DNA from 3 places in the Massilia sp. UYP32 genome. Region 3 is predicted to be linked to each of the others. Evidence: predicted binding sites of a transcription regulator. Region 3 holds the regulator's gene; each other region holds the start of a gene.
What was found. Region 3 encodes FNR, which switches genes on or off when oxygen is low (the NO sensors DNR and NnrR bind a similar motif). Its sites were predicted from a motif close to TTGATNNNNATCAA; they were not measured.
Positions count from the first base shown of each region.

Region 1 (6,910 bases), on a different contig from region 3:
CATAGGGCGAGATCACGCGCACCTTTTCCTTCGGCATGTTCAGCGTCTTGGACAGGTCCTGGACGCACCAGTTGATCATCTGGTTCGAGGTCCACACCGTCAGCTTGTCGCCTTCCCAGAGCGCGGTGGACGCGTGCGGCTCCATCATCGCGTGCGACTGGTCCGGGGTGGTGTAGGTGGCGTCGAGTTTCACGGGCGCGGTATCGAAGCCGCGCTGGAAGTTGCCGGCGCTGGAGTCGGACGGGTCGTCTTCCCAGTCCGGCTTGACCGCCTTGTCTTTTTCGGCGGCCAGGTCGAAGCGGCCCTTCTCTTCGACGTATTTCACGCGCACGAGGGCAGCGGCGGCGCGCGCCTGCTCGAAGGTCTCGGCCACCACTAGGGCCACGGCCTGGTGGTAGTGCTCGACCTTGGGGCCAGCCAGCAGGTGGGCGACGTTCTTGTCGCCCTTGCCGAGCTTGCCGGCATTGGCGGCCGTGACCACGGCCAGCACGCCGGGCGCGCGGCGCGCGGCATCGATCTCGATCGAGGCGATGCGGCCCTTGGCGATGCTGGAACCGACCACGAAGCCGTGGGCGGCGTTCGGCACTTCCTTGTGGTGCTCGTAGGCGTAGGGCGCCGTGCCGGTGCACTTGAGCGGGCCGTCGATGCGGTCGAGCGGCTGGCCGACGTAGCGCTGGCGGTCGATGGGATTGGTGGTGGCGGGAGTGGTGAATTTCATGGGATCAGCCTTTCTTCGCTGCGTTCATCGCTTCCGCGAGGGTGCGGTGCACCAGGGCGACTTTGAACGCGTTGTCCTCGGTGGTGCGGGCGCCGGCCATCAGGCGGTCCGACACCGCCTTGGCGCCTTGCGTCATCTGCCGTTCGGCCTCTTCGACCCGCCATGGCTTGTGGGCAACGCCGCCGACCGCCACGCGGCCGCTGCCGTCGGGCAGGATCACGGTGGCGACCGAGACTAAAGCAAAAGCATAGGAAGCGCGGTCGCGCACCTTGCGGTAGGCGTGCACGCCGCCCAGCGGCTTCGGCAGCTTGACCGAGGTGATCAGTTCGCCCGGTTCGAGCACGGTCTCGATGTGCGGGGTGTTGCCCGGCAGGCGGTGGAAGTCGGCGATCGGGATGCTGCGCATGCTGCCGTCGGCCTTCACGGTTTCCACCTCGGCGTCGAGCAGGCGCATGGCGATCGCCATATCGCTCGGATGGACCGCGATGCAGGCCTCGCTGGCGCCGACCACGGCGTGGTGGCGGGTGAAGCCGCCGATGGCGGCGCAGCCGCTGCCCGGCTGGCGCTTGTTGCAGCGCTGCGCCGTGTCGTAGAAGTAGGGGCAGCGGGTGCGCTGCAGCAGGTTGCCCGAAGTGGTCGCCTTGTTGCGCAGCTGGGTCGAGGCGCCGGCCAGCAGGGCGCGCGACAGCACGGCGTAATCCTTGCGCACGCGCGCGTCGGCCGCCAGGTCGGTGTTGCGCACCAGCGCGCCCACGCGCAGGCCGCCGTCCGACGTCGGTTCGATCTTGTCGAAGCCCAGGCCGTTGACGTCGACCAGGGTGGTCGGGGTCTCGATCTCGAGCTTCATGAGGTCGAGCAGGTTGGTGCCGCCGGCGATGAAGCGGGCGTTCGGGGTACGGGCGACGAGCTGGGCGGCTTGGCCCGGCGAAGTGGCGCGCTGGTAGGTGAATGACTTCATGCCTTGACTCCTCCCACTTCGGTGATCGCGTCGATGATGTTCGAGTAGGCGCCGCAGCGACAGATATTGCCGCTCATGCGTTCGCGGATCTCTTCCACCGAGAGCAGGGGCTTCGCATTCAGGTCGGCGGTCACGTGGCTCGGAATGCCCTGGCGGATTTCCTCGATCACCGACACGCTGGCGCAGATCTGCCCGGGGGTACAGTAGCCGCACTGGTAGCCATCGTGCTTGATGAAGGCGGCCTGCATCGGGTGCAGCTTCTCCGGCGTGCCGAGGCCCTCGATGGTGGTGATCTCGGCGCCTTCGTGCATGACCGCCAGCGACAGGCAGGAATTGATGCGGCGGCCATCCATGATGACGGTGCAGGCGCCGCACTGGCCCTGGTCGCAACCCTTCTTGGAACCGGTCAGGTGCAGGTGCTCGCGCAGCGCGTCGAGCAGGCTGGTGCGGGTGTCCAGCTGCAGGGTGACCTGCTTGCCGTTGACGGTGAAGGTGACGCCGGTGGTGACCGGCTCGGGAGTGGTGGTCGCGGTAGCCGTCGGTGCGGCCTCCTGGGCGTGCGCTCCCGGTACGGCCGCGGTCGATACCGACAGCGCGCCGGCGATCAACAGGTCGCGCCGGGTGAGCTTGACGTCGCTGAATTGGTCCATGCTTGTGGCTTCCTTCTCTAGAGTGCGTTGCCCACGCCCGTACCCGGCGTCGATTTGGCGGCGCCAGCAGGTGTGGAAGGGCTTGCGGAGTTGTCGAAATGATTCTAAGTCAGCTGTCGGGAAGGCCGCGTTCCCTTGAAACCTGAAGTATCTTGTTGACTGTAAATATCAGCCGGCAAAATGGGTACCCCGGCAGGCGAGCACGCGAGCAGGCATGGCGGCACGGGCGGCACGGGCGGCACAGGCGGCACAGGCGGCACAGGCGGCCCGCGTGCTGGTCGGAGGGGCGGACCAGCCGTTGGCGCGTTAGGAGGAGGCCGGTCTACTGCTGAAGGACGTAGTCGCCCGGTGCGGGCGCGGTGTCCGGGATGGGGGCCGGCGGCGGGACATATTTGCCGGCGTGGCGTACGAGCCATTGGTCCCAGGCCGGCCACCAGCTGCCTTCGAGCTGGGGCACGCGCGCCAGCCAGCGGTCGGGATCGATGTACGGATCGTCATGCCGGTGCACGGCGACCTGGTAGCTGCGGTTGGCGCTGCCCGGCGGCGAGACCACGCCGGCATTGTGGCCGCCGCTGGTGAGAATGAAGGTGATCTCGGTGTCGGTCAGCGGGATGATCTTGTACACCGAGCGCCATGGCGCGACGTGGTCGGTGAGCGTGCCGACCGCGCAGATGGGCACGTCGATGTCGCTCAGCGAGACCGGCCGTCCGCCGGCCAGGTAACGCGAGCTGGCCAGGCTGTTGCGCAGGAACAGGCGGTGCAGGTATTCGGCATGCATGCGATAGGGCATGCGGGTGGCGTCGGCATTCCAGGACATGAGGTCGCTCTCCTGCTCGGGCAGGTCGAGCAGGTAATGGCGCAGGCGTCGCGACCAGATGAGGTCGTTGGAGCGCAGCAGCTGGAAGGCGCCGGCCATCTGGCGCGTGTCGAGGTAGCCCTGCTGCCACATGGCGGCTTCCAGGAAGCTGACCTGGCTGTCGTCGATGAACAGCGACAGCTCTCCAGGCTCGGTAAAGTCGACCTGAGCCGCCAGCAGCGACATGCTGGCCAGGCGCCGGTCGTGGTCACGCGCCATGGCGGCGGCGGCGATCGCGAGCAGGGTGCCGCCCAAGCAATATCCTGCCGCATTGATCTTGCTGGCGCCGGTCTGGGCCACGATGGCGTCCAGCGCGGCGGTGACGCCCAGCTGGCGGTAGTCGTCCATGGTGAGGTCGCGGTCGTCGGCCTGCGGATTTTTCCACGACACCATGTACACGGTATGTCCGCGCTCGACCAGGTAGCGCACCAGGGAATTGTGCGGCGACAGGTCGAGGATATAGAACTTCATGATCCAGGCCGGCACGATCAGCAGCGGCACTTCGTGCACGGCGGGGCCGACCGGGTCGTAGCGCAGCAGTTCGATCAGCCGGTTCTGCATCACGACCTTGCCCGGCGTGACGGCGACTTCGCGCCCGGGCCGGTAGTTGACGACGCGCGGCTTGCCCGCGAGGAGGCCTTGCGTGTCGCGCCAGGCACGCATGGCGCCGTTGACGAGGTTCATCCCGCCGCTGGCCAGCACGGCGCGCTGCACGACGGGGTTGGTGGTGACGAAATTCGACGGCGCCACGCAGTCGAGCATCTGGCGCGCGACGAAGGTGACGACGTCGGCATGGTGCGGCGCGACCCCGCGCACGGTGGAGGTGGCGCGGTGCCACCATTGCTGGCTCAGCAGGAAGCCCTGGCTGAGCTGGCGCCAGGGCGAAGCGTTCCAGGCCGGATCGACGAAACGTTTATCCTGGGCCAATGGCCGCACCGGATCGACCGCCTCGTCGGCCGGCGTGGCAAGGTATTGCAGCCAGCGCTGCCAGCCGAGGACGGCGTCGGTCGCCAGCTCGTGCTGCTTGTCGGGCGACATCATGAGGTGGCTGGCCCAGTCGAACCAGGCCATGCCGAGGGCGGCCGGCGAGAGGTTGCCGGTGAGGCGCCCAAGCCAGGCCCACAGCACCAGGTCGGCATGGACTTGCCCGCCGCCGGCGACCCGCGCATGGCGATGGGTGCCGCCGAGCCAGGCGCTGCCTTCGAGCCGGCGCGTGCTGCCGGCATCGTCGGGACGGGGACCGGGCCGGGTATCGGGCGCCATGTCGGAAGCTCGCGGCAAGCGGCTGCGTCAGTGGGCGATCAGGAGCGGCGTGGTGCTGCCCGCCAGCAGCGCGCGGGTGACGCCGCCGAGCACGAACTCGCGGTAGCGGCTGTGGCCGAAGGCGCCCGTGACCAGCAGGCCGGCATCGTGCTCGCGCGCCACCTTCAGGAGCGCCTCGCCGGTGCTGCTGCGCGTGGTCTCGATGAGGACGTCGACCCTGACCCCGTGGCGCGCCAGGTGCAAGGCCATGTCGGCGCCCGGTTCCTCTCCGTGCATCTCGGCCATGGCGCCGGGATTGATGAGCGTGAGCTTGACCGTATCGGCTTGCCGCAGCAGGGGCAGGGCGGCGGAAATCGCGCGGATCGCCTGCATGCTGCCGTCCCAGCCGACCACGGCGGTGCCGGGCAGGGGCCGTTCTTTCCAGCCGGGCGGCACCACCAGCACGGGGCGCGCGCCGTGCAGCGCGATGTATTCGGGCAAGCCGCGCGCCTGGGCTGGAATGCCCGGCACGGCGATCGGTTCGGCGTCGCGGCTGACGATCACGAGGTCGGCGTAGCGCGATTCGAGCAGCAGGGCGTAGCGGGCGTCGTCCTCGAGCATGCGGGTTTCGAAACTGCCCACGCCATGGCGCTGGACGGCGGTGCTGAATTCTTCCAGCCGCGCCTCGACCGCCTCGCGCACGCCGTTGAAATCGGATTCGGGCATCATCGGCGCGCCCATCGAGCCGACCAGCAGGGAATAGTCGAACCAGGAAATGCCGGTGGCGGCGCTACCGACGAGGTGGGCGTCGAAGGCGTTGGCCAGCTGTGCGCCGGCGCGCAGGCGCGCCTCTTGCTCGGGACTGCCGTCGACGTGAACCACGATGGTCTTGTACATGCTCATTCCTTTCTTCTCGGTAAAAGCGGACTCGGGCGGATAGGCGTGCCGGTATCCGCCACCGGAGCGGACCCTGGATGGCATCTGGCCTATACGCTTGGATTACTCGAAGTCCACTTTATTCCCGGACTGGGAGCGTGTCAGGGACGTGGTTGATGTGAATCAAAAAAGCAAGAAAGAAGGACGGAGGAACGCGAATCGGAATTGTCTTCTGTGCGTACGACTGTTCTGACGCAAGGACGCGGTGGCGATTACCTCCTTCAGGCCTTGTGACTGTGCGGGGTGGCCGCATACCTATGTCATTACCGGCGATGTGGTCGGTTCTCTTGTGTCTCCATCTCGGCCCTGCCGAGGACTTGGCCGTTGCCTGCTTCGTGCGGCAGCGGCCTTTTTTTATGTTTTATGCTCAGGTGGAGGCGCCTGGGGTGCGTGCCGCGACCAGGTCCGGCGCGGTGGACGGGGACGGTTCGGCAGGGAGTGGCTTGGCGGCATGTGCGGTCAGGTCGCCGGGCGCGAGCACTTCCCAGTTCGTGCTGACCAGGTCGAGCACCATTTCCTCGTGCCGACCGCAGCAGGTGCAGTTGCGCTGGTCCCGGGATGCGTTGTACTGCCAGGAATGGGTCGTCGTCAGTGAGCCTGCGATGGCGGACCAGACCGATTTTGATGCCGAGAAAAATCCCATGATGCTCACCAGAAGTTAACTTGGTCAGCGTATTACGGAACTTGTAACTGCGCAAGATGCTGAACGGGTAAATGCACCGGGTTCTTGCTCGCGGTCGCTCGAGTGTTGCGAAATGGATGAACGGGCGGGCGAAACCTCCATTGTGCATGAGTCCATGCATCCACTGGCTGGGGCGCGTTGAAAATGCGCGGGAGGAAGAAATGCCAGGCCAGTCCGCGATAGCGCGTCTTGCGGTGCTTGAACAGGCACTTCACGACATGGAGCAATACTAGTCCTACGCGCGCACGCTGGCCTTCGCTTCCACGCCCACGTGTGCCTTCATCCCAAAGTGCCAGTCGTTGCCTTTCTTCGACTGATGCATCTCCGGATCGCGTCCCTTGTCGCGGTTCTTGATCGACGGGGGCGCTGCGATCACGGTGGCGTTCGCGACGGTCCCTTCACGCATCGTCAGGCCCTTGCTGGCAAGGTGGCCTTTGATCTCATCGGAGATGCGGCGCGTCAGCGCATTCTCTTCCAGCAAACCGCGGAACTTCGGCAGCGTCGGCGCGTCAGGTCGATGCTGACAAACGCGCGCACCGACTGGATCTCGTAAATCGCGTCCTCGATCCCTTCGTCCGACAGACGCAGGCATTGCTGATCAATATACATGCGCAGCATGCGCTCCGCTGCGGGCGAGACATCGCCGATTAAATCAGTGCTTCCCCAGGCTACGATATTCTCCCAACGACTTCGACCTATGATTGATTCGGGCTATCGGCCTGTGTGCCAGCATTCCGAATGAGCGGCATGCCATCCGAGGACGGTTCAGGCCTGGCCGAAGTAAGGCCGTCGCCGCACGCGCCCGTTGATCTGCGTCCTGTCTTGCCATGCGTGAGGCCAATGCCCGCCATGTGCTGCCGAATAAGAA
Region 1 is NZ_JBNDIK010000005.1:187,342-194,251, reverse strand. It holds gene paoC (aldehyde oxidoreductase molybdenum-binding subunit PaoC) at 1-718, opposite strand, end outside; gene ABIB42_RS05935 (FAD binding domain-containing protein) at 723-1,676, opposite strand; gene paoA (aldehyde dehydrogenase iron-sulfur subunit PaoA) at 1,673-2,326, opposite strand; gene ABIB42_RS05925 (PHA/PHB synthase family protein) at 2,649-4,445, opposite strand; gene ABIB42_RS05920 (universal stress protein) at 4,473-5,321, opposite strand; gene ABIB42_RS05915 (hypothetical protein) at 5,728-6,003, opposite strand; partial or broken gene ABIB42_RS05910 (transposase) at 6,287-6,663, opposite strand.
Region 1: ABIB42_RS05920 (universal stress protein) is a predicted target of FNR. The motif match lies at 5,474-5,487, and genes of this name have one in related genera.

Region 2 (6,910 bases), on a different contig from region 3:
ACGACCTGCATGCGGGCGACCCGGCAGCGGCGCTGGGAATCGCGCTGGTGGACGAGCCGCATGCGATCGGGCCGTTCGCCTTCTGCCACCATCCCGGCGTCGACGCGCCCGGCTATGGCCTGGCCGGCCACGTGCACCCGGTGTATGTGCTGGCGACCCGCTTCGATGCGCTGCGCCTGCCATGTTTCGTGGTCGGCGAGCAGGGACTGATCTTGCCGTCCTTCGGCGCGTTTACCGGCGGCCACGCGGTCAAGCCGGGGCCGGGCGACCGCATCTACGTGACGTCGGGCGATGCGGTCCACGCCGTGCGCTGAGGCTATCGGTTCGTAACCGTACGGACCTGGCTCTTTCGTACAGGTACTGTCTCCTGGAACTGAAGGCGGTGTGATGCCGTCTGCCAACCGAAGGAGATTGCCATGAAAAAACGCATCCTGATGTGTTCGCTGGTGGCTGCCCTGGCGCCGGCCGGCATGCTGCTGGCGACGAGCAGCACGGCCCTGGCGCAGACCACGCCGCCCGGCCGCACCGTGACGCCCGCCATCGAAGGCTTCCACGTCGAGAAGGTCGCGCGCCTGGAGCAGGGCGCCGCCTTGCACTTCCATGTCTACGGCACCCGGAACGCAACGGTGAACGTGACCATCGACGGCGCCACCCGCGGCGTCCAGATGCAGGAAACCGATCCCGGCCAGTACAGCGGCAGCTATGTGATCGGCAACCACGACCGCTTCCAGGCGAACAGCCCGGTGACCGCCGAAATGCGTCTGGGCAGCCAGGTCGCGACCACCGTGCTGCGCGACGGCCTGGTGAGCGGCGCGGCGGCCTCGGCGCAGGCGCAAGAACCCGCGCGGCAACTGGCCTCGAAGGAGGCCGGCGTCGCCAGCGCGGCGCCGGGCGCCGCGCCACCGCCACCGCCGCGCACGACCGAGCGTCCGCGCGTGGCGCGCTACTGCACCAGTTGCGCGGTCGTCGAGAAGGTCGAGATCGTACGTGAGGCAACCGGGGCAGCGCGGCCACTGGCCAGCGACGTGCAGGCCGCCCAGCGTTACAGGGTAACCGTTCGCTTCGACACCACGGAAGCGACGCAGGCGATCGAATACGACAACAACCCGGGCTACCGCAAGGGCGACCGGGTGCGTGTCAATGACGGGGTGCTGTCGCTCGACAAGGAGTAAGGCAGGCGGCAATGAAAATGCCCGCCTTGGCGGGCGGGCATCGTCGTTGGCTCGATGAGGGATAGTCAGACGGTGGCCAGCACCTGGTCGTCACCGGGCTGGTCGAGCTCGGCCTTCTGCTTGGCGCTGCCCTTGGTGCGCGAACGCGAGGGCGGCAGGCGGCGCAGCGTCTTGAGCGATTCGGCATCCTTGATGCCGATGGTGCGCTGGTCGACGGTGATCAGGCCGATTTCATTGAAGGCCGACAAGGTGCGGCTGACGGTCTCGAGCGTGAGGCCGAGGTAGCTGCCGATCTCGTGGCGCGTCATGCGCAGGTTGAACAGCTTGCTGGAATAACCCATCGCGGCGAAGCGGTCGGCCAGCGAGACCAGGAAGCGGGCCACGCGCGCCTCGGCCGACAGGGCGCCGAGCATGCCGATCATGGTCTGCTCGCGCACGAGTTCGCGGCTCATCACGCCGTACATCATGTTCTCGAGCTCGCTGTGGACGCGACCCAGTGCGGTCAGTTTCTTGAACGGCAGCAGGATCAGGTCGCAGTCGGACAGCGCCACGGCCTCGGAGGCGTAGTGGCGCGTGTGGATGCCGTCGACGCCGAGCATATCGCCCTTCATGGGGAAGCTCAGCACCTGTTCGTTGCCGAATTCGTCGATCAGCACCGTCTTGAGGAAGCCCGAGTTGACGATGTACAGGGTGTCGAAGGCCTGGCCGATCGTGTGCACGCGCTGGCCCGTCTTGAACTGCACGTGCTGGAACAATAATTCTTCGGAGCTCACCGACACGCTGGCTGGAATACGGAGCAGGTCGCACACTTCTTTCAGGTTGGACCAGAGGCGACCCTGGCGCTGGCGTCCGGCTTCCATCGGGGAATGCAGGGTAGGCTGGGTAACGTTGCGTTGATCTGACGGTGGCTGGGACTGCATGCTCATCTCCGGTAAGGAACTCAGGTTTCACGCGACCCCGGCGGCACGGCAGCGTGCGGAAAGCGCGTCTGCCATGCCATGGTTTTATATGGCTGACGCCGTGACTTGGATCGCAAGCAAGTCGAAACGCTGAATTCAGTATGCCAACACGAGTCCGGCACGAATATCAGCGTTGCCTGAATATGTAGGTAGGACAGATGGTGTGGTTGTAGGAATACTCCTACTACCAGGAACGCCGCCCGAATGACGGAAGGTGGCACAACAGAAACAGCAGGGGTGTGTCCGGGTGCCGGCGCCAGCCTGCGAAAAGAGGCGCACGCCGCACGAAAACCACGCGCGGCGGTCAAAGGAAATCAGCGAGTCACGCCTTCAGTGGCGACAACAGGCGGTGTGCGACGGCATATTGCACCATTTCGGACAGCGAACTCATGCCCATTTTCTGCATGATGCGGGTCTTGTGGGTGCTGACGGTTTTCACCGACAGGTGCAGGCCGTTGGCGATCTCGGTAATCGACTTGCCGCTGACCAGCAGCGAGAATACCTCGAATTCGCGGTCCGACAACTGCTTGTGCAACAACTGTTCGCTTGGCGCCATGATGTTCAGCGCCAGTTGTTCGGCCACTTCGGTACTGATGTACGGGCGTCCCGAGGCGACCTTGCGGATCGCCCCCACCAGCTGCGTGCCGGCGCTTTCCTTGGTGAGATAGCCCTGGGCGCCGGCCCGGATCGCGCGCACCGCGTACTGCTCTTCTTCGTGCATGGTCAGGATCAGGATGGCCAGCTTGGGCGCTTCGCTGCGCACCTGCCGGATCAGGTCGACGCCGCTGCGGCCGGGCATGGACAGGTCGAGCAGCAGCAGGTCGAAACCGCCCTGGCGTACCAGCGACAAGACTTCGAAGCCATTGGTGGCTTCGCCCACGATGTCGACTTCCTCGGCGCCGTCCAGGATGCGCTTGAGGCCTTCGCGCATGATCGTGTGGTCATCGGCGATGACGATTCTTACCATTATCGTTTCCTCGAGCCTGAAGCGGTTTCCTACCCTGATCAGCAAAAAAACTATTGTAGCTGTAAATACAAGAGCGCGTGGGCGGCGGGGTCAGGAAGCCGCCGGCTCGGCGATCAGGCGGTGCACCAGCACCGGCTTGGTCGTATGCGACAACACCTTGTTGGTGACGCTGCCCAGCAGCAGCTGGTTCCAGCCGCTGCGGCCGTGCGAGCCCATGAAGATCAGGTCGCAGCCTTCCTGCTCGGCGACGTCGACGATCTTGAGCGCCGCCGAATCGGAAAACGCCGTCATGCATTGGTACTGGAGATTGGCGCCGGCGCAGGAGCGCGTGATCTTGCCCATGTATTCCTCGCCCATGCGCCGCATCTGGGCGATGTAATCCTCTTCGCTGGGATAGGAGGGCGGGATGATCTCGACGTAGACGGGGTACTGGTACTCGGGAGCGACGAACAGGGCCAGCACCTCGGCGCCCATCTGCTGCGCGAATTTGACGCCGGCGCAGGCGGTGTGCTGCGACACGGCCGAACCGTCGGTGGTGATCAGGATCTTGCGGTACATGATGTTTCCTCCTCCTTGCCACGCCCATTCTGACGACTCAGTGCAGGATGGCGATTTCTGAGACGCAAACAGTTGAGGTCTATCAAATGAACAAACACTGCTGCGCTGCGACGGGAAAACCGACCTACGATTACAAAATACAACACCATGCTTATGAAAAGCATCAGGAACACCCGGTTTTAATTGTCGCGGAATTAAGTTTCCCTGTCCATTTTGTTGCATTGCCTTCTCTGAGATTTACCTACGGCAACCACACTGCTACACTCGCTTCAATTACTCCACCGCACTTTTTACGGCCGAACCGGCCCGGTGGATGCAGCAGAACCCCCGGATTGCAGAGCTGATTGCACATTTATACATTATGGAGAAGCAGGGATTATGACCGACGCCGCTGACGATTTCGACGCACTATTCGAGGAAGTGGCGGCGCAGCGCACCAGCGCACCGCCCGGCCCCTCCGCCGCGGCCGAGCCGGCCCTGGCCGCGGCCAGCAACGACGAGGACGACCTGGAATCCTTGTTCGACCAGGTGTCCGCCACCGCCGCGCCGGCTGTCGCCGCCGTGGCCGCCACTGCCGCGGTCGCCACCGTGGCGCCGGCCGCCGCACCGGCCGCTGGAACGCATGCCGACGACGGCCACGAAAACGGCATGTTCGAGCGCCTGGGCGGCATCGTTCGCCTGCTGCACGACTCGCTGCGCGAGCTGGGCTACGACAAGGCGCTGACCGAGGCGTCGTCGCAGATTGTCGACGCCCAGGACCGCCTGGAATACGTCGCCACGCTGACCGAACAGGCCGCCAACAAGGTGCTCAATACCCTGGACGAGGGCATGCCCGCGCAAGACCAGCTGCAAAAGCAGGCCAAGGACATGGAGACCCGCTGGGCCGACCTGTTCGAGGGCAAGCTGAGCCTGGACGAATTCAAGGCCCTGGCCGGCGATTCGCGCCAGTTCGCCGCGCTGGTCAACGAAGCGACCGAAGCCGAACGGGCGCGCCTGCTCGAGATCATGATGGCCCAGGACTTCCAGGACATCACCGGCCAGCTGATCAAGAAAGTGGTCAAGATCACGCAGACCGTCGAAAGCGAGCTGGCTCAGCTGCTGCGCGACCACGCGCCGGCCGATATCAAGGAAAAACTGGCCAAGAAAGAACAGCCGGCGGCCGCTCCGGCGCCGCTGATGCAGGGCCCGTCGGTGCCGGACGCGGCGCTGAACCAGGACAATGTTGACGATCTTCTTGCCGATCTGGGATTCTAATGGACGATATGCTGAAGGATTTCGTCGTCGAGGCGATGGATCTGGCGGTAAACGTAGAAGAGCACCTGCTGCGCCTCGAACGCGACCCCGATAACAAGGAAACGCTGAACGCGGTGTTCCGCTCGTTCCACACGATCAAGGGCGGCGCCGGTTTCATGGGCCTGCCGGCGCTGGTGGCGGCCTGCCACCTGACCGAGAACCTGTTCGACGCGCTGCGCACCGGCGCCGCGCCGGTGACGCCGCTCGCGGTCGAGGCCGCGCTGCAGGCGTCGGGCTTCGTGGCCGATCAACTGGGTGACCTGAACAACGGCACGCCGCCGGAAGGCCTGGCGCAGATGCCGGGCGACCTCGAACGCATCCTGATGGATGCGATCGAAGGCAAGGACAGCGCTCCGGCGGCGGCTGTTGCCGCACCGGCGCCGGTCGCCGCGGTGGCGGCTGCGGTTGCCCCGGAAACCGTGCCTGCCGCCGCGCCCGCCGCCGGCGAGGACGGCCTGGACTGGACCGGCATGTACAACGCCGTGGTCCCGGCCGCGAACGCGATCGATGCAAGCGCCGCAACCGCGGCTGTCCCTGCTGCCGCCCCCGCTGCTGCCGCGGTTGCCGTCGCCGCCCCGGTTGCCGCCCCTGCCGCTGCCGCGCCCGCCAAGAATTGGGACGGCGTCGAGCGCCGCACCGACACCAAGCCCGCCGCCGCCGCGCCGGCCAAGGACGAAAGCATCCGTATCGACGCGGTCAAGCTCGACGCGCTGCTCGAAGTGGCAGGCGAGTCGGTGCAGGCCGCCAACCAGGCCGCCGTGCTGCTGGAACGCCTGCAGCAGTTCAAGTTCGAAGGCCAGGCTGCCGTGCTGATCGCCACGCTCACCGAAACCCTGGAGCGCGCCTCGCGCTACTCGGCCGAGCTGCAGCGCGCCACGCTGGCGACCCGCATGCAGCCGGTGGGCCGCCTGTTCCAGAAATTCCCGCGCCTCGTGCGCGAGCTGGCGAAAGACCTGGGCAAGGACGTCGAGCTGACCATCGAAGGCGCCGAGACCGAAGTCGACCGCGTGGTGGTGGACAGCCTGTACGATCCGCTGGTGCACATGCTGCGTAACGCGCTCGACCACGGCGTCGAATCGCCCGAGGAACGCGTCGCCGCCGGCAAGCCGGCCAAGGCCTTCATCCTGCTGAAAGCCTGGCAAGAGGCCAACAGCGTCATGATCGTGCTGCAGGACGACGGCAAGGGCATGGATCCGGTCAAGCTGCGCAAGAAGGCGGTCGACAAGGGCCTGATCGGCGAGAACGGCGCCCAGAGCGACGAAGACGCCTACCAGCTCGTGTTCCTGCCGGGCTTCTCGACCAAGGAAGTGGCTTCCTCGGTGTCGGGCCGCGGCGTGGGCATGGACGTGGTCAAGACCGCGGTCGAGAAGAACCGCGGCGCGATCCGTATCGAATCCTCGCTGGGCAAGGGCACGCGCTTCGCGATCCGCCTGCCGATCGAGCTGTCGATCGTGCCGACCATGCTGGTGTCGACCTCGGGCGCGCAACTGGCGCTGCCGATGGCCGTCGTCGAGCGCGTGGTCGAGCTGCCGGACGATTTCGCCTGCGTCGGCGGCGCCCCGGTGCTGAAGGACCAGGGCCGCCCGCTGCCGGTGCGTTCGCTGGCGCTGGCGCTGGGCTACGAGGCCGCTTCCGAGAAGGTCGGCATCGTCATCAACGCGCCGCAGCCTTACATCCTGGCGATGGAAGCGGTGGACGGCACCGCCGACCTGGTGATCAAGCCGATGACCGCGCTGACGGTCGAAGGCATCACCGGCACCGCGCGCTCGGCCGAGGGCGAGCTGGTGCTGGTCGTTGGCCTGTCGTTCCTGATGGATGGCTGCCGCAGCAGCGTCAGGCTCGCAGCCTGAGGTAATTCGCAATATCGCGATCCGCGCCAAAAGCGCAGACAAAAGCCTGTGTCCTCGACACAGGCTTTTTTTATTTGCATCCAGCAAACCCCTTGCAAATATTATTTGCTG
Region 2 is NZ_JBNDIK010000044.1:7,428-14,337, forward strand. It holds gene pdeM (ligase-associated DNA damage response endonuclease PdeM) at 1-314, shown strand, start outside; gene ABIB42_RS25185 (hypothetical protein) at 417-1,172, shown strand; gene ABIB42_RS25190 (Crp/Fnr family transcriptional regulator) at 1,238-2,032, opposite strand; gene ABIB42_RS25195 (response regulator) at 2,454-3,098, opposite strand; gene ABIB42_RS25200 (universal stress protein) at 3,189-3,656, opposite strand; gene ABIB42_RS25205 (protein phosphatase CheZ) at 4,035-4,910, shown strand; gene ABIB42_RS25210 (chemotaxis protein CheA) at 4,910-6,799, shown strand.
Region 2: ABIB42_RS25200 (universal stress protein) is a predicted target of FNR. The motif match lies at 3,729-3,742, and genes of this name have one in related genera.

Region 3 (6,910 bases):
CCTTGGAGAGCGCCTTCTCGATTTTATAAGCCAGGGCAACCTCGGTCAGCTTGCGCGGCAGCGTCTTGTCGCGCGACAGGAAGAAGTTGCGCGCGACCTGCATCGTGATGGTGGACGCGCCCTGGCTGCCGAAGTCGGCGAGATTGGCCTTGGCCGCGCCGAGCGCGCGGATCCAGTCGACGCCGCCGTGCTCGTAGAAGCGGGTGTCCTCGATCGCCAGCACGGCCGATTTGAGCAGCGCCGGCATCTTGGCCACCGAGACGAACTCGCGCCGCTCGGCGCCGAATTCGCCGATCAGCACCTTGTCGGCGGTGTAGACGCGCAGCGGGATCTTCGGCCGGTAGTCGGTGACGGCCTGGATGTCGGGGACGTCCGGCAGGATCGAGGCGCCGGCCACGTGCGGGGCGGTCGCGAGCAGCAGGGCGGAAAGCAGGATGACGAGGGAGCGACGTGGTTTCATGGCGGTTTTCGTGGACGGTTGGTCGAACGCGGCCGATCTTACTGTCGCGCGGCGCCCGGGTCATGCGAAAAGGCCGAGGTAGCGCGACACGCCCCTGCGCAGGGCGGCTGGCGCTACCTTGGACATGCCTTCGGCGAGGGGCGCATTCGTGGCACGGGACGACGCTGGACGCACGGAACGGGTATCCTTGCGCCAGTCAGTTTTCATGAGGAGAGATGGATGAGCACCAGGTATAGCGCATTGGTCGTCGGCGCCAGCGGCATCATCGGCAATGCGGTCGTACGCGAGCTGCACGGACGGCCGGAATGGCAGGTGCGGGCCTTGCCCCGCACTTTCGTGGACGGCGTCGAGAGCATCAAGGTCGACCTGACCGACGCCCAGGCCACCGCTCGCGCCCTGGAAGCGGCGCGCGACACGACCCACGTGTTCTACGCCGCGCTCAAGGGCGGGACCGACCTGCTCGACGAGGAGCGGATCAACGGCGGCATGCTGCGCAACCTGCTCGACGGCCTGACGTCGGTCGGCGCCCCGCTGCAGCGCGTGGTGCATTATCAGGGCGCCAAGGTGTATGGCGTGCACCTCGGCGATGCCCAGGCGCCGTTCTACGAGGACGACCCGCGCCACATGACGCCCAACTTCTATTACGCCCAGGAAGACCTGCTGCGCGAGCGCGCCGCCGCCGGCGAGGTCGAATGGTCGATCCTGCGGCCCGACGTGGTGGTGGGCGACATCGCCGGCAATCCGATGAATATCGCGATGGTGATGGGCATGTTCGCCGCGCTCAGCAAGGACGCCGGCGCGCCGCTGCGCTTCCCGGGGACGGACAAGGTGTACTCGGGCGTGCTGGCCCAGACCACCGATGCCGACTGGATGGCGCGCGCCAGCGTATGGGCCGCGCTCGATCCGGCGGCGCGCGGCGAAGCCTTCAACCTGGTCAACGAGCCGTTCCGCTGGGAGCGCGTATGGCGCCAGGTCGCGGCGGCCTTCGACATGGAGGTGGGGCCGCCGCAGCCGTTCTCGCTGGCGAGGCAAATGCCGTTGAAGGCGGCGGCGTGGGAGCGCATCGTGCAGCGCCATGGCCTGCAGTCGATGCCTTACGAGAAGCAGGTCGGCTGGTGGTTCGGCGACTTCGTGTTCAATACCGAGTTCGACATGGTGTCGGACATGGGCAAGATCCGGCGCGCCGGTTTCACCGAAGCGGTGGAGCCCGGCGCGACGATCGTCAGCGCCATCGAGCGGCTGCGCGCCGCCCGCTGGCTGCCTTGAAGCGGCAACTGGCGCCGGCTCGACCTTCGCATAACCATGTCCAACCTCGTTTATCCGACCGCATGATGTTTCCATCAACCCTTACGCGCCCGCGCCGCCAGGCGGCGTTCCTGGTGCTGGCCTGCAGCGCCCAGTTCGCCCACGCCGACGACGGCGATGTCATCAATCCCGACCGCCCCAACGTCGCCAATTCCAGCCAGGTGGTCGGTGATGGCCGCCTGCAGCTCGAGATCGGCGTCAACTGGGATCGCCAGCGCAACGACGACCTGCACCTGCGCACCTTGAGCACGCCGGCGCTGCTGCGCATCGGCCTGGGCGACACGACGGAACTGCGCATCGAGACCGATGGCCGCAGCATCGAGCACGAGCTCGATCCGGCTAGTCGCGCGCGCACCACGACTGCGGGCTGGAACGCCGTGTCGATCGGATTCAAGTGGCATCTTGCCGACGGCGAGGGCGTACATCCGGCCCTGGGGCTGATCGGCTCAGCGGCGCTGCCAAGCGGCAGCTCGGCGCTGCGGGTCAAGGGTGTGCTGCCGCAGCTGGTGCTGGCGGCCGAGTGGGATCTGCCGAAAGGCTGGTCATTGGCCGTGACGCCGGGCGCCGGGGCCGATGTCGACGATGACGGCGCGCGCTACCACTACGGCATCCTGGCGGCGTCGCTGGGCAAGAAATTCACTGAACGCGTCCAGGGATTCCTTGAAGTGGCGGCGCCGCAGATCGCGTCCGCATCGCATGGCGGCGACCGGATGCAGGTCGACGCCGGCGTAAGCTGGCGCCTGAACAGGAACTGCCAGGTCGATGCGATGGTGGTGCATGGGTTGAATCGACAGACGCCCGACCTGAGCCTGGCGTTCGGGCTGTCGGTGCGGCGCTGAGGTCGCCGCAGTTTCAACGCTGCGCCGACAGGATCAGTGCGCGCCCCGGTGCGCCGACGCGCACGAGACCACGCCCGCGACCAGCAACGCCAGGGCGGCGGTCTCGAACCCGCTCGGCCAGCGCGCCTCCCACAAGAAGCCGTACAAGGCCGCGAAGATGGTCTCGAACACGATCATCTGGCCCATCAGGCTCAGGGGCAGCGCGCGGCTGGCATGGTTCCACAGGGCGTTGCCGACCACCGAGCACAGGATGGCGACCGTGGTGACCAGGGCGCCGAACTGCATCCAGGCCGGCAGCGTGTGCGCGCCCGGCGCCAGCACGAAGGCCGGCACCGCCAGCGCCAGGGCCATCAGCCCGGTGACCACGCCCACCAGCAGGTTCCATTCATGCGGCGAGATCCCCTCGATGCGCGCCAGCCAGCGGCTGTTGTGCACCGCGAAGAGGGTCCATGACACCAGCGCGCCGAAGGCGCATGCCAGTCCGGCGGCCGAGCCGGGGCCGGACGCCGACAGCGACTCCCAGCCGATGCAGGCCAGGCCGGCGCCGCTCAGCAGCAGCGACGGCAGCAGGCGGCGCAGCGGCACCGCTTGCCGGTCGCGCGAACCGACCAGGGTGACCGCGATCGGCAGCAGCCCGATCACGATCGAGGCCATGGCCACGCCACCCGACTGGACTGCGTTGGCGAGGAACAGGTAGTAGACGATGTTGCCGGTGAGGCTGAGCCAGATCAGGCTGCGCCAGGCCGGCCAGCCGAGATGGCGGCGCAGCCGTCCCCAGGCCGGGTAGATGAGGAGGGCGGCGACCAGGCCATAGGCCAGGTAGCGCCCGGCCGAGAGCTGGATCGGCAGGAATCCGGGCGCCAGTTCCGGCGCCAGGAAGACCAGGCCCCAGAGCGCGCCGGCGGCGATGCCCGCGCCGATGCCGAGCAGGGTGGAGCGGGACAGCCCGCCCGCGCCAGTAGCGATGTACATGATGAATCTCCTTTGAAGAGATTCTCGGATCCGGACGTGGGTCCGGTCTTGGCCGGGACTACCGCGGTGTTGGCGGTTTCTCCTGACCCGCACGCCGGCAGGCGCCGGGCGTGGTGTCGAGTACCCGACGCATCGCCCGCGTCAGGCTGGCCTGGTCCGAAAAGCCGCAGGCGAGGGCGATGTCGGCCACGCTGCGCGCGCTGTGCGTCAACAGGCTGCGGGCGCAATCCAGGCGGCAGCGCAGCAGCCAGGCATGCGGCGTGCTGTCCAGCTCTTCGCGAAACAGCGCGTGCAGGCGGCTGACGCTCAGGTTGGCGGCGCGCGCCATCGACTCGGTGCTCCAGGCCAGGCCGGGCGCGGCCTCGACGCGCGCCAGCAGGGCGGCCAGGCGCGAGGTGGCGCGCGGCGCGTCCAGGCTCAGGGTGTCGAGCAGCAGCGGCACCCAGCCCTGCACCAGCGAGCGGGGCGGGGCGCCGGGCGGCACAGAGTCACGTGCCATCAGTCCCATGAACTCGACCAGCTTGCGCGCCGCGGGGCCAAGCGTGACGAAGGGCCGTTCCAGCAGGCGCTGCCACGGGCCACTGCCGAAGGCGGCGCCGTCGACGTCGACGATCAGGGAGCCGTTGGCGCCCGGGCTCGACTGCGCATGCCAGGCGCCGGGCGCCACCAGCGCGCCATGCAGGGGATCGAGCCGGCCGCGCCGCTCTTCGATGTCGAGCACGACTTCACCGTGCACCGGGAGCACCAGCTGGGCGAAGTCATGGCGGTCGCCCCAGTGCACGCGGTCGTAGCTGCGCAGGTGCAGGTCGCACGCGGGCTGGGGCGTCATGGGCTTTACGCCATCGGGCTGCAGGCGTCGGTCCCGGCCGCCAGCGCCTTCAGCTTGACCGGATCGAGCAGGGTGACTTCGCGCTTGTCGACCTCGAGCCAGCCCTGCTTCTTGAAACGCGACAGCAGGCGGCTGATGCTTTCGATGGTCAGGCCCAGGTAGTTGCCGATGTCTTCGCGCGACATGCGCAGCTGGAAGCGGTTGGCCGCATAGCCGCGCGCGGCGTAGCGCGCCGACAGGTTGACCAGGAATACGGCGAAGCGCTGCTCGGCGCGCATATTGCCGAGCAGGAGCATGACGTTCTGCTCGCGCGTGATTTCCTGGCTCATGATGCGGTGGAAGTGGCGCAGCAGCGTCGGCACTTCGCCGAACAGGTCTTCCAGGCGCGCGAACGGGATCTCGCACACTTCCGAGTCTTCCAGCGCCACCGCATCGCAATGGTGGGTGCCGCTGATCGCGTCCATGCCCAGCAGCTCGCCGGCCATCTGGAAGCCGGTGATCTGGGCCTCGCCGGCGGCGTTCACCTGGTAGGTCTTGAAGTGGCCGAAGCGCACCGCGTACAGGTTGCGGAACGACTCGCCCACGCCGTACAGGCGCTCGTCGCGCTCCAGGCGGCGACGGCGGCCGATGATCTTGTCCAGGCGGTCGATCTCGGCGTCTTCCAGGCCCATCGGCAGACACAGCTGGTGCATGCTGCACTGGGCGCAGGACTTGAGCGCGTGGATGTTCAGGGGCGGCTCTGCTTGCCGGGACAGGGGCTGGCTCATGAGGGATGGTCGCTTTGTTCGGTACACCGCAAATTATAGACCCCTTGGCTGAGCATTCCGGCCGGCAAGCTCGAAATTTGCACCAAATTGGGAAGTTTTCATGAACTTTTGTTGCGAACCGGTCGGCATGTGTTCAAAAACCACTCAACAATGATAAAAATGATATGGCCAATCGTGCGAGGCCGATGTCGTGATCTACTTGGCGCCATCGATACGGGGGAGTTTGCATGCTTGGTCTTACAGCCCTGGAACTGGCGCGCATCCAGTTTGCCTTCACGATTTCCTTCCACATCATCTTCCCCGCGATCACAATCGGCATGGCCAGCTACCTGGCCGTGCTCGAGGCGTGCTGGCTCAAGACCGGGCGCCAGGTCTACGTCGACCTGTACCACTTCTGGCTCAAGATCTTCGCCGTCGCCTTCGGCATGGGCGTGGTGTCGGGCATCGTGATGGCCTACCAGATCGGCACCAACTGGAGCTACCTGTCCGAATTCGCCGGCAGCGTCATGGGCCCGCTGCTCACCTACGAGGTGCTGACCGCCTTCTTCCTGGAGGCCGGCTTCCTGGGCGTGATGCTGTTCGGCTGGAACCGGGTCGGGCCGCAGCTGCACTTCCTGGCCACCTGCATGGTGGCCATCGGCACCCTGATCTCGTCGACCTGGATCCTGGGCGCCAACAGCTGGATGCAGACGCCGCAGGGCTACGCCATCGAGGGCGGGCGCATGATCCCGGTCGACTGGCTGGCCATCATCTTCAATCCCTCCTTTCCCTACCGCCTGATGCACATGGTGGTGGCGGCCTACCTGGCCACGGCGCTGATCGTCGGCGCCTCGGCCGCCTGGCACCTGCTGCGCGGACGCGACAACAAGAACGTGCGCAAGATGCTGTCGATGGCGATGTGGATGATCCTGCTGGTGGCGCCGATCCAGGCGGTGATCGGCGACTTCCATGGCCTCAATACGCTCAAGCACCAGCCGGCCAAGCTGGCGGCGATGGAGGGGCACTGGGAGAACACGCCGGGCGAGGCGGTGCCGCTGATCCTGTTCGGCATCCCCGACATGGAGCGCGAAGAGACGCGTTACGCGGTCGAGATCCCCTACCTGGGCAGCATCATCCTCACCCATACGCTGAGCGGCCAGTTTCCGGGACTGAAGGAGTTCCCGCGCGAAGACCGCCCCAATTCCCTGATCGTGTTCTGGAGTTTCCGGGTCATGGTCGGCCTGGGCCTGTTGATGATCGCCCTCGGGGCCTGGAGCCTGTGGCTCAGGCGGGGAGGGCGGATCTACGGCAAGCGCCTGTTCCTGCGCTTCGCCTTGCTGATGGGGCCGGCCGGCCTGATCGCCATCCTGGCCGGCTGGATCACGACCGAGGTCGGCCGCCAGCCGTGGGTGATCTACGGCGTGCTGCGCACCGCCGATGCGGTCTCGCCGCACAGCGTCACCACGATGGGCGTGACGCTGGCGATGTTCGTCGTGGCCTACGTCTTCGTGTTCGGCGCCGGCACCGTCTACCTGCTGCGCCTGATCAACAAGGGGCCGCAGCACTTCGCCCTGAACAAGCCGCCCGAGGGCGGGCCGGGCGAAGGGCGCACGCCGATGCGGCCGCTGTCGGCGGCCAACGTCGACAACGACGACAGCATCGAAGGCAATATCGACGACAATCCCGTCCAAGGCGCTGACCGCGGCGCCGACCGCGACGGCGGCAACCCACCGGCGCGGAGCTGACACCATGGGCATCG
Region 3 is NZ_JBNDIK010000002.1:275,224-282,133, reverse strand. It holds gene ABIB42_RS02715 (penicillin-binding protein 1A) at 1-460, opposite strand, end outside; gene ABIB42_RS02710 (SDR family oxidoreductase) at 680-1,726, shown strand; gene ABIB42_RS02705 (transporter) at 1,789-2,604, shown strand; gene ABIB42_RS02700 (DMT family transporter) at 2,638-3,576, opposite strand; gene ABIB42_RS02695 (helix-turn-helix domain-containing protein) at 3,635-4,405, opposite strand; gene fnr (fumarate/nitrate reduction transcriptional regulator Fnr) at 4,411-5,172, opposite strand; gene ABIB42_RS02685 (cytochrome ubiquinol oxidase subunit I) at 5,400-6,896, shown strand; gene cydB (cytochrome d ubiquinol oxidase subunit II) at 6,901-6,910, shown strand, end outside.